2 regions of the Sphingomonas arabinosi genome follow, and region 2 is predicted to be linked to the other one. Evidence: predicted binding sites of a transcription regulator. Region 2 holds the regulator's gene; the other holds the start of a gene.
The links. The regulator LexA, encoded in region 2, represses DNA repair genes until DNA is damaged. The targets are predictions, from matches to a motif close to GTTCCNCNCTTGTTCT.
Positions count from the first base shown of each region.

Region 1: U1708_RS17555 (ImuA family protein) is a predicted target of LexA. The motif match lies at 2,475-2,490, and genes of this name have one in related genera.

Region 1 is NZ_JAXOJN010000014.1:49,573-57,210, forward strand. Features, by position in the region: gene U1708_RS17550 (Y-family DNA polymerase) at 1-1,778, opposite strand, end outside; gene U1708_RS17555 (ImuA family protein) at 1,693-2,454, opposite strand; gene U1708_RS17560 (hypothetical protein) at 2,856-3,071, shown strand; gene U1708_RS17565 (hypothetical protein) at 3,065-3,217, opposite strand; gene U1708_RS17570 (HU family DNA-binding protein) at 3,283-3,552, shown strand; gene U1708_RS17575 (SOS response-associated peptidase) at 3,601-4,224, shown strand; gene U1708_RS17580 (hypothetical protein) at 4,299-4,463, opposite strand; gene U1708_RS17585 (hypothetical protein) at 4,572-5,084, opposite strand; gene U1708_RS17590 (hypothetical protein) at 5,081-5,542, opposite strand; gene U1708_RS17595 (CsgG/HfaB family protein) at 5,552-6,382, opposite strand; gene U1708_RS17600 (hypothetical protein) at 6,375-6,725, opposite strand; gene U1708_RS17605 (hypothetical protein) at 6,747-6,953, opposite strand; gene U1708_RS17610 (DUF2726 domain-containing protein) at 6,950-7,501, opposite strand; gene U1708_RS17615 (hypothetical protein) at 7,498-7,638, opposite strand, start outside.
Region 2 is NZ_JAXOJN010000002.1:541,309-548,946, reverse strand. Features, by position in the region: gene U1708_RS05360 (citrate synthase) at 1-709, opposite strand, end outside; gene gltX (glutamate--tRNA ligase) at 735-2,165, opposite strand; gene U1708_RS05350 (ComEC/Rec2 family competence protein) at 2,256-4,421, shown strand; gene lexA (transcriptional repressor LexA) at 4,412-5,086, opposite strand; gene U1708_RS05340 (molybdopterin molybdotransferase MoeA) at 5,155-6,336, opposite strand; gene U1708_RS05335 (energy transducer TonB) at 6,869-7,609, shown strand.

The DNA.
Region 1 (7,638 bases), on a different contig from region 2:
AAGACCCCGTGCATCCACCAGGACAGATCGCCTGTATCGTCCTCGAAGCCGTCTCCGCGGCGGAACACCCAGAAGCGGCCGCCAGTCTCGTCCTCGACCCTGTAGTAGTCCCGGACGGCCCACACCTCCGCGTCGCGGCGCCACCACTCGCCATGGACGCGCTCAGGCCCGTCACCGGCAACCACCTTGTAGGTCTTGCCACGCCACTCGAACCGGCGTGGAGGCTGGTCGGGCATCAGTGCCAACACCCGGTGCAGCGGCTCTGGATGCGCGAAAAGGCGGATCGGACGTTGCCAAGCGGGCCAGTTTCCCGGAACCTCATTCGGGTCGGAGTGGGCGACGGCTCGCTCCGGCACATGACTTTCGACCGGGGCGATGCGGAAGACCGAGCGTACACCAATGCGGCCGGCAATGACGTCGACCAGCCGCGACGGATCGCGCACCAGCGTTTCGCCTGCCAGGACGGCACCGAGATCGACGGCGTCGAGTGGCTCGGTATGCGGGGCAACAAGCATGAATTGCTCGATGCCCATGCCTGGATCGATGCGCTCGATGCGCAGCTTCAGAAGCCGCAGCAGATGCGAGACCTCGCGCGTCGGCCGAGAGGTGCCGACTGCCACGAGCTGCTCGGTGCCGTCGACGCGCAAGCATGTCAGGCGAAGAGACCGAGCACCTAGCCCTTTCGCCTGCAGGACGACGGCGAGATCGCGCAGCAGGTCGCCCATGACCTGCTCGATCGCCTCGGCGGTCCCGATCGGCTCTAGTAGCCGGCGCTCGGCTGCGGGCACCTCCGGGTCGTCACGTGGCGTGATCGGCTCTGGGACGCCGCCTAGTGCCTGATCGAGCCGGGTGATTGCGGGCAGGCCAAGACGACGCGCTAACGGCCCGCGCGCGACCGGCAGCAGATCTGCGATCCGGTCGAAGCCGAACTTACGCGCTGCGGCCAGCGCCGTGGGTGCGAGCCGCAATGCTGCGAGCGGCAGCGGAGCAAGTGCGTCCGCTGTCCCGTGAGGTCCGACGCGGATGAGGTCACCCTTGCCGAAGCGAGCCAGCGCATGGGCAGCGCCAGGGGTGTCTGCGACGGCAACGCGCGCGGTGAAGCCTGCACGACGGCAGAAGGCAACCAGACGCCGGCAGAACCGCTCCTCACCGCCGTGGAGGTGGTCGCAGCCGGCGAGATCGATCCAGAGGCCGTCTGGCGGCGTCACGGCCGCGATCGGGGACCAGCGCCTGACCGCCAACAACGCCAGCCTGTCGAGCAGCGCCGCGTCAGCGTCAGGTTCTGCCGGACGGAAGTCGAGATCCGACACCAGCGCACGTGCATGGGTCGCCGCCATGCCGGGGTGGATGCCGAGTGCCTGCGCGCCGGTGCAGGCGGCGACTACCTCCTCCCGCCTACCGACCTTTCCGACGAGCGCGACCGGCGCGTGTTGGACCGGAGCTGCGGCAGGCGCGATAACCCGCGGAGCGAGCGTCGGGGCCTTGTACGGGTGGCTTGCCGCTTCGGATCTCCTGCCAAGCTCACGCATGGGCGGCTGGGCGTGGACCGGCAGTGACGCGATCTGAGCCTCGACTTCTTCGCGCGACTGCGCGCTGGATCGCGCCCACTTGGCACCAGGTCGCCAACCGCCGCCCCGCGGCACCGAACAGGCACCCGGGTCGTCGTCTATCGGCAGTTGCAAAGAGGGCCGCTCAGGCGGCCGCATAGCGGGCTGTTCCAGCCGTCTCAGCCGCTCGATGGCCAAGTTCGGCAGGAACAGCGAGACGACCCGTCTCATCGCTGCCCTCCACAATCAGGGAGAAGGATGCACCACCGCGCTGGCGTGCGAGTTCAACCGACCACCGCGCTCTTCCCACACCCGCGACGTCCAAGCGCGCCGAAGGCGCGGAGCCGATCCGCCAGCGCGTCCAGGCAGCGGAAGGCTCGGAAAACGGATCCTGGTCACGGCCGCGGCGACGGCGGAGAAGTAGCACCGGCATGTCGGCTTCTGCTGCCACCAGCTGCAAGCGACGCGTTGCGACCATCGCTACCTTGCTCGCTTCTGCAATGATGGCCGAAGGTGTGCCGTCTCGGACCGCATCCTCGATCACGGCCAGTAGCGCGGCATCGTCCTGCGACTGAGCGTAGATGACGTTGGCAGAGGCGAGGCCGGCTTGCTCCAAGGCGGGAGCGTACAGGTCGGCCCTGCAGCTCGCCCATAGAACGGGACCTCCGGTGTTCGCAGCCTCGCGGGCGGCGATCCCGGCAAGGAACAGCGTCGTTGCCGCATCGTCGACCAGCGCCGCACTCTGCGCGGTTGCCTCGTGAAGCGCACCGGCGCGCAATCCCCCTGCTCCGAGCCTGCTGTCGATCTCGTCGACGCCGAATGGCAGCACCCGGTACTCCGTCACTGGCGTGGCGATCGTCCGCAGGTGCGCTATGCTGGGCGCGAAGGAATCGAGGGCGGCGGACATCATGTTCTAAGACTCTACTCGTTCCCTTTATGTTCCGTTACCGGGCTTCATCGGTCAAGCTCGCATTCAATCGGTTCATCGATTCAGGCGGAACGGCTGCGCAACGGACCGCAAACAAAGCGGAAAAAGCGCTTCCGTTCTGGGCGCGCCTGACTCATAGAATCGCTATGCCGATCCGCCCTGAGAACCGCTGGCTCTATCCGATCGACTGGCAACAGATCTCGCGATCGGTTCGTTTCGAGCGTGCCGGCGCGCGCTGCGAGCGGTGTGCTCGTCCGCATCTCCGCCGTGTGGCCCATCTCGGCGACGGGCGGTGGTGGGATGCGGAATCGAGGTGTTGGCGCTCGGATCGAGGCAAGCGCATTGCGATCAAAGGGGGCTTCGTCCTCGCCTCTGTACGGATGACCTTCGTAGTCCTGGCATGTGCCCATCTCGACCACGACCCAGGCAACAACGCTCCTGCCAACCTCAAGGCGCTATGTCAGCGGTGCCACATGCTCCACGACGCGGCCGAGCATCGTTGGCAGCGCTGGTGGAACCTCTTTCGTGTTCGCGCCGTCCGCGACTTGTACGAAGATCCGCGCGTCACACGCGAACGGATCGCGCGGGTTCAGTAATCCAGCTCCCGTATTTTCATCTGCTCGGCAGCAAGATCTGCGACAGGTCCCAGCCCGCCGGTCAGGTTGAACACCTTGATCACGTCATGGTCGGCCAGCCTCTCGACCATCAAGCGGACGGCTGCGGCATTCGCCTCGTCCAGCACGGTCGTTGTATCATCGCTCGCGATGGCTAAGGTCTCACCGTTTTAATCAACGGAGAAGATCTAGCATGAACATTGGTGAATTGGCCAAAGGCGTTGCGGGTGCGACCGGCTCGAGCGAGGCGGATGCGAAGAAGGCAATCAATGCTGTTTTCGATCAGATTGCAGACGCTGCGGTGAAGGGTGAGGAAGTCTCGATCAACGGCTTCGGGAAGTTTACGGTGAAGGACCGGCCGGAACGTCAGGGCCGAAACCCATCGAACGGGGAGGCGATCACAATCGCAGCCTCCAAGAAGGTCACCTTCACAGCTGCGAAGGGCTTCAAGGACAAGCTCTGAGGTAAGCGCGCTGGCGACCAGTCTGCCGGCGCCGGATGGGAGGCGCGGATGTGCAATCGGTATCGGCTGACGGCGAAGCAGGCCGAGGTGGCTGCGACGTTCGGCATCCGCCCGCCCTATGAGCCGGACGAGACGTTTCCGGCCGGCGACGTCTTTCCGACTGGTAAGAAGACGCCGTTCTACGGAGCAGTGGTGGTCCAGGACGGCGCCGATCGGAAGATTGAGCGCATGGAATGGGGCGTCCCTACCCAGGTGCCGAGCAAGCGGGATCCGGCCGCCAAGCTGACGAAATACGTCACGAACGTGCGGAATCTCAGCTCAAGCTTCTGGCGGTCCATGCTGACGACGCCGGCACGGCGCTGCCTGGTGCCGGTGACTGCCTTTTCGGAGTACGGAGTGGCCCCGGGCGAGGACGGGAAAAAGCCGCTTCACTGGTTCGAAGTTCCTAGCCGGCCGATCTTCGCCTTCGCCGGCATCTGGCGGCCGACCGAGCGTGGCAACGCTTATGGCTTCCTGACCACCGAGCCGAACGCTGTCGTGGCTCCCATTCACCCGAAGGCGATGCCCGTGATCCTGCACGACGAGGACTACGATCGGTGGCTCTCGGCGCCTTGGGATGAGCTGAAGGATGCCGTGGCGCCCTACCCCTCCCAGCTGATGCGCGTCGAATGACCACCCTCAGCAGCGACGCGATCGAGGTGATCAACCGCAACGCGCTCGTGGAGCCCAGGAAAGGCGCTCTTCGATTATAGGCGGGCGCGGGCGCGATGATGGATCCTTGCGAGCCCCATCGCGAAGTCGGCGATGACAAATGAGAACTGGTCGGCGACGTCTCGCTCGTCGTCACATTCCGGGGCGAGTGTCGCGGCAGCGAGGACGAGGTGAGCTGCGGCGATCGGTGACCTGTCCATGAGATCGTATGCTTGCGCTCTGAAAGCAGCGGCAATGCTTTCTGATGATTGGTCGTCGGCAATCTGTGTCGGTATTTCGGGCGAAGGCATAGGTCGGCATCCTTCCGGTCATTGCATAAGGATGACTGTCGCCCGCTGGCGGGGCTCAGTCGGGAGTGCCGGTCGAGCGACGATGGCGGGTGGCGCGGAAACGACGTGCCGGAATCCGGAAACATCTTTCCAGCCGAGGCTGGCCGCAACAGGTCGATAGCTCCGCGGATGGACGCGGTCGGCCGACGGCTGAAACGATAGCGGCACGATCTGATCCCCGAATGTGGTGGCGACCCTCGCGACCACGCGCGCCGCAGTCGTGTTGTATGGCAACAGCCAGGTCACGCGCGCAGCCGTGACGCGCTGACGCACAAAGACGAGATTGCGCGTCAGCGAGGGGTTTGTCGGATCGTTCGAGCCGATCGCGAGCAGGGCGCGCGCGACCGGAGGACTGCCCTTCCACGTTTTCGCCACCTCGGCCGAGCTAGCGCCTACGCGGGCGTGGATCTCGCACCGGACCCCCTGAGCCGCCAGAGCCGAAGCCGTGCCGACGCCGGTGCTGTCACCCACGATGAGACACAGGGCGATCATTGCGCGCCCGTGAAGGCTGTGATGCCGATTAGTGCGATCAAGCAGCCCGCGAGGCCGAAAAGGATCGTACCGGCGCCGATCGCGCGGGCTATGCCGCCTCTGCGGACACGACCGAATATCCGGCTCACACCGGTGCGGATCGAGAGGTAGCCGTCTGCAACATCGCTCGCCCCGAACAGCGCAAGCGGGAAGGCAACGGCGAGCATTATGTGCCGCATGCTTCCTGTGCCGACCAGGGCAGTCGCGAGGGCAAGGACGAAGAGAAGTGCCGCGGTCGCGTGGACCGCGGCATAGAGCGGAATGATGCGAAAGCGGTCCCGCTTGAACAGCCCGCGATAGATTGCGAGCGGCCGCTGGCACCGCTCACAATGATGGACCCGCTTGCCTGCGGTCCAGGGCAGCATTCCTGCCGAGCAATAGGGGCACGGGGTGAGCCCGAACCGATCCATCATGTTCACGAGCTTGTCCTACTTGCCCGGAGGAGCCGAGGTCACGGCCGGCGCGGTTCCCGCTGTCGGCAACACGCCCGTACCGGCCTGCGGTGCAACGCGCTGCCTGGACGCCAAACGCGGCTGTGCGTCGGCAACCAGCTTCCGGTACGCGTCGAGCATCGCCAACGATGTGATCTTGCCGATGTCGGTCGAGCCATAGGTGCCCCCAAGCGCGCCCACACCCAGCCCCAGGAGCAGACCGCCCCCGACGACACCGAGATCCTTCTTGCGTGCCGACCCGCTCGCGACAGCCTCCTGGATCCCCGTGTCGACGTTGACGAGCGTGAGGAGGACCTGGCTCTCCAGGGTCTTGGACTTGAGCCCAACCGCTCCCCCAAAGGCACCGCCCAAGCCGCCACCGCTCTCCCGCGCCTTCGCATCGGAATACAGGACCTGCACCTGAATCAGGTAATCGGCTTTGGTGACCGGTCGCGCCGTCCCGCCGGCGAGCGCACGCTCGCGTTCCAATGCGTCGAAGGCAGCTCCCCGGTCCGCGACCGCGAAGCAGCCGCTGCGGGCAGCCATCAGTTTGACGAGCGGTAGGGGATCCACCTTGGCGGTGCTGCCCCCGTTCTGCATCTCCGCCATTCGCATCAGCGCCTGCAGCTGTGGCGAAAGATTGTCCGTCGCGCTGGCGGCTTTCTGCTCGACCAGCGCTGCGACGCCGAGCGGCGTGGCGCAACGTGGCAGTTCAGTCGTCTCGTCGACGCCCGTGCCGCCCTGGCCGAGCTTCTGCGCGTACAGGGTTGAAGGGGTGACGGCCGCGAGAGCGGCCGTCACTGCGAGGATGGTGGTCCGATTAGGCACCGGCCTTCGCCTTCTTCGCGGCCCCGTGCTTGGTCGGGTCGCAGATCCCCGCCGCCTCTTCCGCCGCGGTAACCACCGGCTTGGCCTTGTCGCAGTTGGCGCAATCAGCGCAGTCGGGGCAATCAGCGCAGTCCTTGCAGTCGCCATCTGCATGCGCTTTCGCATGCGACATGTAATGCGCCTTCTTGAGGCTCGCCTTCTCGTGCGCGTCTGTCCCGCCCGTCTCTGTGGCGAACGTCGCCATGGCGAGGAGGACCGGTCCTGCAGGCGCGGCGCTGGCCGCGGCTGGCATGCCGATCGCGAGGGCAGCGGCCCCCATTGCGGTGAAGTATCGAAGCTTCATGATCGTGTCTCCCTTCCCTGGTCAGAAAAAGCCGTTGCGACGGCCGTCGCGACGGTCGTTGTGGCGGCTGCCACTGTCCCCGAGGGCCGAACGCCGGACCTCGAGCTCCACGCCTTCACCCTTTCGGGTGATACGGACGTCTTGTGGGGCGATGTTGTTACGCTTCGCCCAGCGATCGGCGTCGGCCTCCGACCCGAACTCGCCCATCTCGTCGAACTGCCATGTCATGCGGTCACCTCGCGCTGCTCTGCCCCTTGCCCACGCGTTTGAGGGGCGCTGGTGTTGTTGGATCCTGCGTGGTCGGAAAGGGCGGCCAGCACGACGTCGCGGACGCCGGCGGCCGTTGGCCTGCGCGTGTCGGGCAGGCGGATGGTCGTGTAACCGGCCGCGCCGGTGATCGCGTCCCGCTTCGCTCGCTCGCTGCTTTCCGAGCTCCGGTTACCGTGCTCGACCAAGGCGAGGATCCGACCGGATGCTCTGTCCTCTAGGACGAAGTCGACGATCTTCTGCGAAAAGCGGCCGCGGACGGACATGCGCTGGCGCTGCGAGAGCCCCGCACGGGTCTTCACGATCGCGCCCATTGCCACCTTTGCGTGTACGCGCGCCTGGGGCAGCGCCTCCTCCAGCAAGGCGATGATCTGGCGCTCGGTCGCGCTCATCAGCGGTTTCGCCTCGACCGGGAGTTTAGCCGTCCGGCCGGGCCTCACATTCTGAAGCGCAAGGACGATGAACAGGAGGACGGCTCCGATCAGGAGCAAGGGCACGAGACCGTTCATAGCAGCGGCTCCGGGTTGGTGATCATGGGACGGGTGTGAAGGTTGCCGTCAACGCGACGCCTCAGGTCGATCCCGTTCCCCATCCGCTTCGAGAAGGTCATGAGCTTGAGCACGGTCTCGTATTGAGTGTTCGGGCC
Region 2 (7,638 bases):
TCGAGGTCGACGCGTTCTGCTCGTGATCGGCGTGGAGGATGAAGATGCGGTCCATCGCCTTTTCGACGATCGGGTTCACGACATACTTCTCGGCAGGGACACCGAACGTCATCTTCAGGAAATTGCCGGTGTAGCTCAGCGTGTTGTCCGGATAGACGAACGGCTGGCCGACGCTGTACTTGTACGCCATCGCGGCGATCGTCGGCATCTTGGCGATCAGGCGGTGCGACGCGATGACGCGCTGTGCCGGATCGTGGATGTCGGTCGAATCGTGATAGAAGGCCGACAGCGCCCCGACGACGCCGCACAGGATCGCCATCGGATGCGCGTCGCGGCGGAAGCCACGGAAGAACTGCGCGAGTTGCTCATGCACCATCGTGTGGCGCGTAATCGTGTTCGAGAAGTTCGCCAGCTCGTCCGCGCTCGGCAGTTCGCCGTTGAGGAGCAGATAGGCGACTTCCATGAAGTTCGACTGCTCCGCCAGTTCACCGATCGTGTAGCCACGGTGCAGCAGCGTGCCTGCGTCACCATCGATATAGGTCAGCTTCGACTGGCACGACGCCGTCGAGGTGAAGCCTGGATCATAAGTGAAATTGTCCGTCTGTGCGTACAGCTTGCGGATATCGATGACGTCGGGCCCGACCGTTCCGGACATCACCGGATAATCGAAATCCTTGCCATCGACCTTGAGGGTTGCGGTCTCGCTCATGCTTGTATCCTTCCTCGAAATCTTATCAGCTAGCCATTCGGTCGGCGATCCGACCGAGGCTCTCGTCGCGCCCGAGCAGGTCGAGCACATCGAATATTCCCGGTGACGTCTTGCGTCCCGTCAGCGCGGCGCGAAGCGGCTGTGCGACCTGACCGAGTTTGACCCCTCGGGCTTCGGCCACGCGCCGTACCGCGCCTTCGAGCGCTTCCGTATCCCACTTGTCGAGCGCGTCAAGTTCAGCATGCGCATTCGCCAAAATCGCACTCGCTTCACCCTGCAAAAGGCTCGCCGCGGCGTCATCCATCGCCAAAGGGCGCTGGCTGAACAGGAAATTCGACCCTTCGGCTAACTCGTTCAGGTTTGCGGCACGTGGCTTCAGGACGGGCATCGCGCGAGCCAGAAGCTGTAATCCGCCATCCGGCAATTGATGACCGAGTCGGTCGGCGGCCAGCTGTGCGAGGCGCGCGTCGTCAGCCTCGCGGATATAATGCCCGTTGAGGTTCTCGAGCTTCTTCAAGTCAAAGCGCGAGGGCGATTTGCCAACGCCCGACAGGTCGAACCACTCGACCGCCTGCTCGCGGCTGATGATCTCGTCGTCGCCGTGACCCCAGCCGAGCCGGAGCAGGTAATTGTCGAACGCTTCGGGCAGAATGCCCATCTCGTCGCGGTACGCCTCGATACCGACCGCGCCGTGACGCTTCGACAGCTTGGCTCCGTCCGGGCCGTGGATCAGCGGAATGTGCGCGTAAATCGGTTCGGGCCAGCCCATTGCGCGGTAGATTGGCAACTGGCGGAACGCGTTGTTGAGATGATCGTCGCCGCGGATGACGTGCGTGACGCCCATGTCGTGATCGTCGACGACGACCGCGAGCATATAAGTGGGCGTGCCGTCCGAACGGAGCAGGACGAGGTCGTCAATCTCTTCGTTCTTGACCGTAACTGCGCCCTGTACGCGGTCCTCGATCGTGACGGCGCCCTCCTGCGGCGCGCGCAGGCGGACGACATGCGGAAGATCGGGGGCCTCGCTCGCCGGACGATCGCGCCAAGGGCTGCGAATGCGAAGCGGCTTCTTCGCGGCCTGCGCCTCGGCACGCATCGCGGCGATCTCGTCGTTGGTCATGTAGCAGCGATAGGCGTGGCCGTTCGCGACCATCTCGTGCGCGACCTGCGCGTGGCGTTCGGCGCCGGCGAACTGCATGACGACGTCGCCGTCCCAGTCGAGCCCGAGCCAGCGCATCCCGTCGATGATCGCGTCGATCGCCGGCTGGGTCGAGCGGACCCGGTCGGTATCCTCGATCCGCAATAGGAACTTACCCCCGTTCGCCTTTGCGAACAGCCAGTTGAACAGCGCGGTGCGCGCGCCGCCGAGATGCAGGAACCCCGTCGGCGACGGAGCGAAACGGGTAACCACGGGTGCGGCCGGATTGGCGGTGCCCGTATCAGATATTGCGCCCAACCGCGGGTGCTCCCAGACTGATGAAACAATGGAGAAACGATGGCCATGACAGCCGTCGCCGCCCCTAGCATGCGTCCTTGGCGGCGACAAATGGGCGTGCCGCGATGGGGGGCTATCGTCGGGCTGGCCGTGGAGCGCTGGCTGGAGGCAGAGCGCGACCAGCTGGTGTTGTGGCTGCCGGTGATGCTGGGCGGCGGGATCGCTTTGTGGTTCGCGTTGCCGGACCCGGCGGCGTGGTGCGTCGCGGTGCTGCTGTTGGTCGCAGGCGGGTTGGCATGTCTGGCCGTGGGGCAGGGCGGGCGTGCGGCGCGCGCGCTGGCGATCGGGTTGCTGACGGCGGCGCTGGGGCTCGGGTTGATCTGGGCGCGGTCGGAATGGGTGGCGCGGCCGGTTCTGGGCGGTCCGACGATCGCAATTTTCTCGGCGAAGGTCGAGGCGATCGAGCCACTGGTGGCGCGGAAGCTGGTGCGGCTGACGGTATTGCCGGTGGGGAAGGGGGTGGAGACCGGCGGGCAGCCGGTCGCCTTGCCGTACCGCGTCCGCGTCAATCTGGCGGAAGCGGATGCGCCGAAGCTGCTGGGGACGGGGGCGGTCATCCAGTTGCGAGCACGGCTGATGCCACCGCCGCTCCCCGCGGTGCCGGGCGCCTACGACTTCGCGCGCGTCGCATGGTTCGGCGGGATCGGTGCGACCGGGCGTGGCTTCGCACCGGTGGTCGTGACAAGGCCGAGCGAATCGGGGGCCGGCATCCGCGTCGCGCTGTCGCACCATATTGTATCGCGGCTGGATGGCAGCGCGGGCGGAATCGCCGCAGCGCTTGCGACCGGCGACGTCGGCGCGATCAGCGAGGAGGATTCGGAGGCGATGCGTCGGGCGGGTCTCGCGCATTTGCTGTCGGTGAGCGGATTGCACATCACTGCGGCGGTGGCGGCGACAATGCTGATCGTGTTGCGTCTGCTGGCGCTCAGTCCGTGGCTGGCCTTGCACGCGCGACTGCCGGTGATTGCCGCGTTGGCGGGTGCGGCGGCAGCTATCGGCTATACGTTGCTGACTGGCAGCCAGGTTCCGACGATCCGGTCCTGCGTCGCGGCGCTGCTCGTGCTGGCGGCGCTGGCGATGGGGCGCGAGGCGATGACGTTGCGGCTCGTCGCGGCGGGGGCGGCGTGCGTCATGCTGGTGTTGCCCGAATCGGCGGCGGGGCCGAGCTTCCAACTGTCGTTCGCGGCGATCACCGCGATCATGGCGCTGCACGAACATCCGGTGATCCGCGCGTTCTTCGGGCCGCATGACGAGGGGCGAGGGCGCAAGCTGGCGCGGGGCGTCGCGTCGTTGTTGCTGACGGGGCTGCTGGTCGAATTCGCGCTGATGCCGATCGCGGTGTATCATTTCCACAAGGCCGGGCTGTACGGGGCGTTCGCCAACATCGTCGCGATTCCGTTGACGACATTCGTCGTGATGCCGTTGGAAGCGCTCGCGTTGCTGCTCGACGCCGGCGGCTTGGGCGCGCCGATCTGGTGGCTGGTGCAGCGCTCGCTCGATGTGCTTTTGTGGCTTGCACATATCGTCGCTGGCGCCCCCGGTTCGGTGCGGTCCTTGCCGGCGATGCCGACGGCGGCGTTTGCGCTGATGGTCGTTGGAGGGATTTGGATTGCATTGTGGCGGACGCGGTTGCGGCGATTGGGACTGCTGCCGCTGGTGGCCGGAGCGATCTGGGCGCTGACGACGCCGGCGCCTGACGTTCTCGTTACGGGTGACGGTCGCCATGTTGCGGTGCGGACGGCGGCGGGGTTGGCTATGCTGCGTGATCGGGCTGGGGACTATACGCGGGACATGCTCGCCGAGAATGGCGGGGTGGATGGCGAGCCGCTGTTGCTCGCGGATCAGCTCGACGCTCGATGTAGTCATGATCTATGCGTCACCGATATCGCCGCTCGGGGAAGGATGTGGCGGATCCTCGCGACCCGCAGCGCTTATATGGTGCCGATCGGCGAACTGATCGCCGCCTGTCGCAGCGCTGACGTCGTGGTCAGCGAACGCGGTCTGCCGAAACGTTGCGTGCCTCGGTGGCTGAAGCTGGATCGCCGCGTTCTGCGACGGACGGGCGGGGTCGCGCTGACCTTGAGGACGGGGACGGTCGTAACGATACTGAATGCGGGCGATCGCCATTCCTGGCGCGATCCGCCTGTTCTTGAGCGTGCCGCGCGCTCGTTCAGTTCGCGGCACGCTCGGCTCCGCGATGGAGCGGTTCAGTCGTAGCGGCGGAGGATGCCGGAGAGTTTGCCTTGGACGCGAACCTGCGCGGGGGCGTAGCGTTGGGGGTCGTAGGCGCGGTTGGCCGGGTCGAGGCGGACCATGGCGCCTTCGCGGCGGAAGTATTTCAGGGTGGCTTCGCTGTCTTCGATCAGCGCGACCACGATCTCGCCGTCTCGGGCGGTCTCGGTGCGGCGGATCAGCGCGTAGTCACCGTCGAGGATGCCGGCTTCGACCATCGAATCGCCGGAGACTTCGAGCGCGTAGTGTTCGCCGGTGCCGAGCAGCGCGGCGGGGACGGCTAGCATCGTGCTGCCTTCGAACGCCTCGATAGGGACGCCGGCGGCGATGCGGCCATGGAGGGGTATCTCGATGACGTCGTTGGCCGGTTGTGGCGTGGCGGCGGTGGGGGCCGCCTTGACGTTCGACGCCTTCGACGGCGCCTTTTTCTCCGCACGCTCCGGCATGCGCAGCACTTCGAGCGCGCGCGCGCGGTTCGGCAGGCGGCGGATGAAGTTGCGCTCCTCGAGCGCGCTGATCAGACGGTGGACGCCTGACTTCGACTTGAGGTCGAGCGCATCCTTCATCTCCTCGAACGACGGCGAGACGCCGGTTTCGTTGAGGCGATCGTTGATGAAGCAGACGAGTTCGTGCTGCTTGCGCGTGAGCATGGCGGTTCTCCGTCCGGAACAGACTGGGAACTTCTATGGAACATAATTAACGCCGTCAAGCGTCCGTATCACGCGATAACGAGGATTTCCGCCGATTCGCCTGTCCGTGCCACCGGCGCATTGCCGGCGCGGACGATCAGGCAGGTCGAGCGGGCGAGCGTGAGGAGCATCGAGCTGTCCTGGATCGTCGAGGCATAGGCCTTGCCGTCGCGCAGTTCGGCGCGGAGATAGTCGGTGCGGGCATTGTTGGCGGGGAGGTCTTCGCCGAGCAGCGCGTGGGTCGACTGGGGGAGCGGGTCGCGCGCACCGGCCATGTGCGCGACGACCGGCTTCACGAACAGCGTTGCGGTGACGAACGCGGATACCGGGTTGCCGGGGAGACCGAGCACCATCATCTCGCCGATCCGGCCAGCCATCATCGGCTTGCCGGGGCGCAGTGCGATCCGCCAGAAATCGATGGAGCCGCCGGCCGCCTCGATTGCGGGGCGGACCAGGTCGTGGTCGCCGACCGAGGCGCCGCCTGTGGTGACCAGCAGGTCGGCCTGGACGCTGGCAAAGGCCTCGCGCAGGACTTCGAGATTGTCGGGAAGGATGCCGAGGTCGACGATGTCCACGGGCATGTCGGCGAGCATTGCCGCCAACATGATGCCGTTTGATTCGGGCAGTGCGACGCCGTCGGTCGTCGAGCCGGGGGGGACGAGTTCGTCGCCGGTGGCGGCAACGGCGACGCGGACGCGGCGGTTGACGGTGAGGCTGCCGTGGCCGCCGGTCGCGGCGACGGCGATGCGCGCGGGGCTGAGGCGGTCGCCGGCGGCGATCAGGCGGGTGCCGGTCGAGAAGTCGAGGCCTTTGCGGCGGGTGTTGCGGCCGAATGTCGGCGGACCTTCGCCGGCTAGGATCAGCGTTGCGCCGTCCCGTTCGGCTTCTTCCTGGACCATGACGGTGTCGGCGCCGTCGGGCACCGCGGCGCCGGTGAAGATGCGGGTGGCCTGGCCAGGGGCGACTTTGCCGGTGAAGGGGCGGCCGGCGGCGCTTTCGCCGATGACTTTCCAGGGGCCGGGGAGGTCTTCGAAGCGGATCGCATAGCCGTCCATCGCCGAGAGGTCGGCGGCGGGCTGCGTGCGGCGGGCGAGGATGTCCTCTGCGGCCCAGCGGCCGGCGGCTTCGCGTAAAGCCACAGCCTCACTGCCGACGCGGGGGGCCATGGCGAAGAGGCGGGTCTGGGCTTCGGCGACGGGGACTAGGGTCATGCGTAAGACTCTGTTTTCGGGCGTTTCTGAAAAGTGAAGTATAGGAAGTATAGACGCTGGGAGCAGTTTGGCGGTTTGCGCCTTGGGGCGGTTTCGTATGGGGGAAGCGCAGGGTGCGTGGGTATGTTCCGTGCTTTGCCATGGGTCTGGTGTGTAGGACAGGTGTTGTTGGGTTAGCGGGTGTGGGGTGCGGGCCCGCTAGGGGCGTTGGTGGCTCGGCGAGCGAGCAGTCTGGCTCGATCGATATCATACGTTAGTTACCGCCTCCTTGTTCTCCCGCGAAGGCGGGAGTCCAGTCTGGGTCCCCGCCTTCGCGGGAGAACAAGTGTTGGGCGGACGTCGCTCGTTATTGCCTCGGCTTTCCCAACTGGGCCCCGGCCTTCGCCGGGGTGGTATTTTATTTGGGTGGGCGGCGCGCTTCTTCTGCGATGACGGATGTGGGTTGGTCCGTGATCGGGTCCTCTGGGTGCTCGGCCAGCGCGCGTTCATGGCGCGCGGGGCTTTGTTTGGAGGAAAGAGACACCAGATCAGCATGATGACACGCTATACGCCTCGGGCGAAAGACAGGATCGGGGCGGCGGTGGGTGCGGTGCTGCTGCCGGGGATGCTTGGTTATGCGCTGCTGTCGGGGCTGGTGGTGACGATGCCGGCGGCGGTTACCGATGCGTTGAAGGTGTTCGATGCTGCGCCGCCTCCGCCACCGCCGCCCGAGGAGAAGGTCAGGCCTCGGCCGTCGCCTAGCCGTAAGCCCGAGGGGGCTGCGTCGCCGCCTAATCTGAAGTCGAAGGCTACCGAGGTGGTGGCGCCGCCGCCGATCGTGCCGATCGTCGTGCCCCCGCCTGTCGTGGTGGCGGAGAAGGCTGGGGTGGGGGCGGAGGCGACTTCGGGGGCTTCGAACGTTCGCGGGCCGGGGACCGGGAGTGGCGGGATCGGTAATGGGACCGGGAGCGGGGGGTATGGCGATGGCGACGGCGGTGGGGGTGAGGAAACACCACCGGAGTGGCGCAGCGGGCGGTTGCGGGACTCGGATTATCCGCGCGAGGCCGCCGAGACGGGGATCCGGGGGCGGGTGTTCGTGCGGTATCTGGTTCAGACCAATGGGCGGGTGTCGCGGTGCCGGGTGACGCGGTCTAGCGGGAGCCGGGTGCTGGATGATCTCACGTGCCGGCTGATCGAGCAGCGGTTTCGGTATGACCCTTCGCTGGATGCGGCGGGGCGACCGGTGGAGTCTACCATCGTGGAGAGTCACGACTGGTCTATGGATGGGGATTGAGGGGCTTTAGCCGAGCGCGCTTTGCTTGG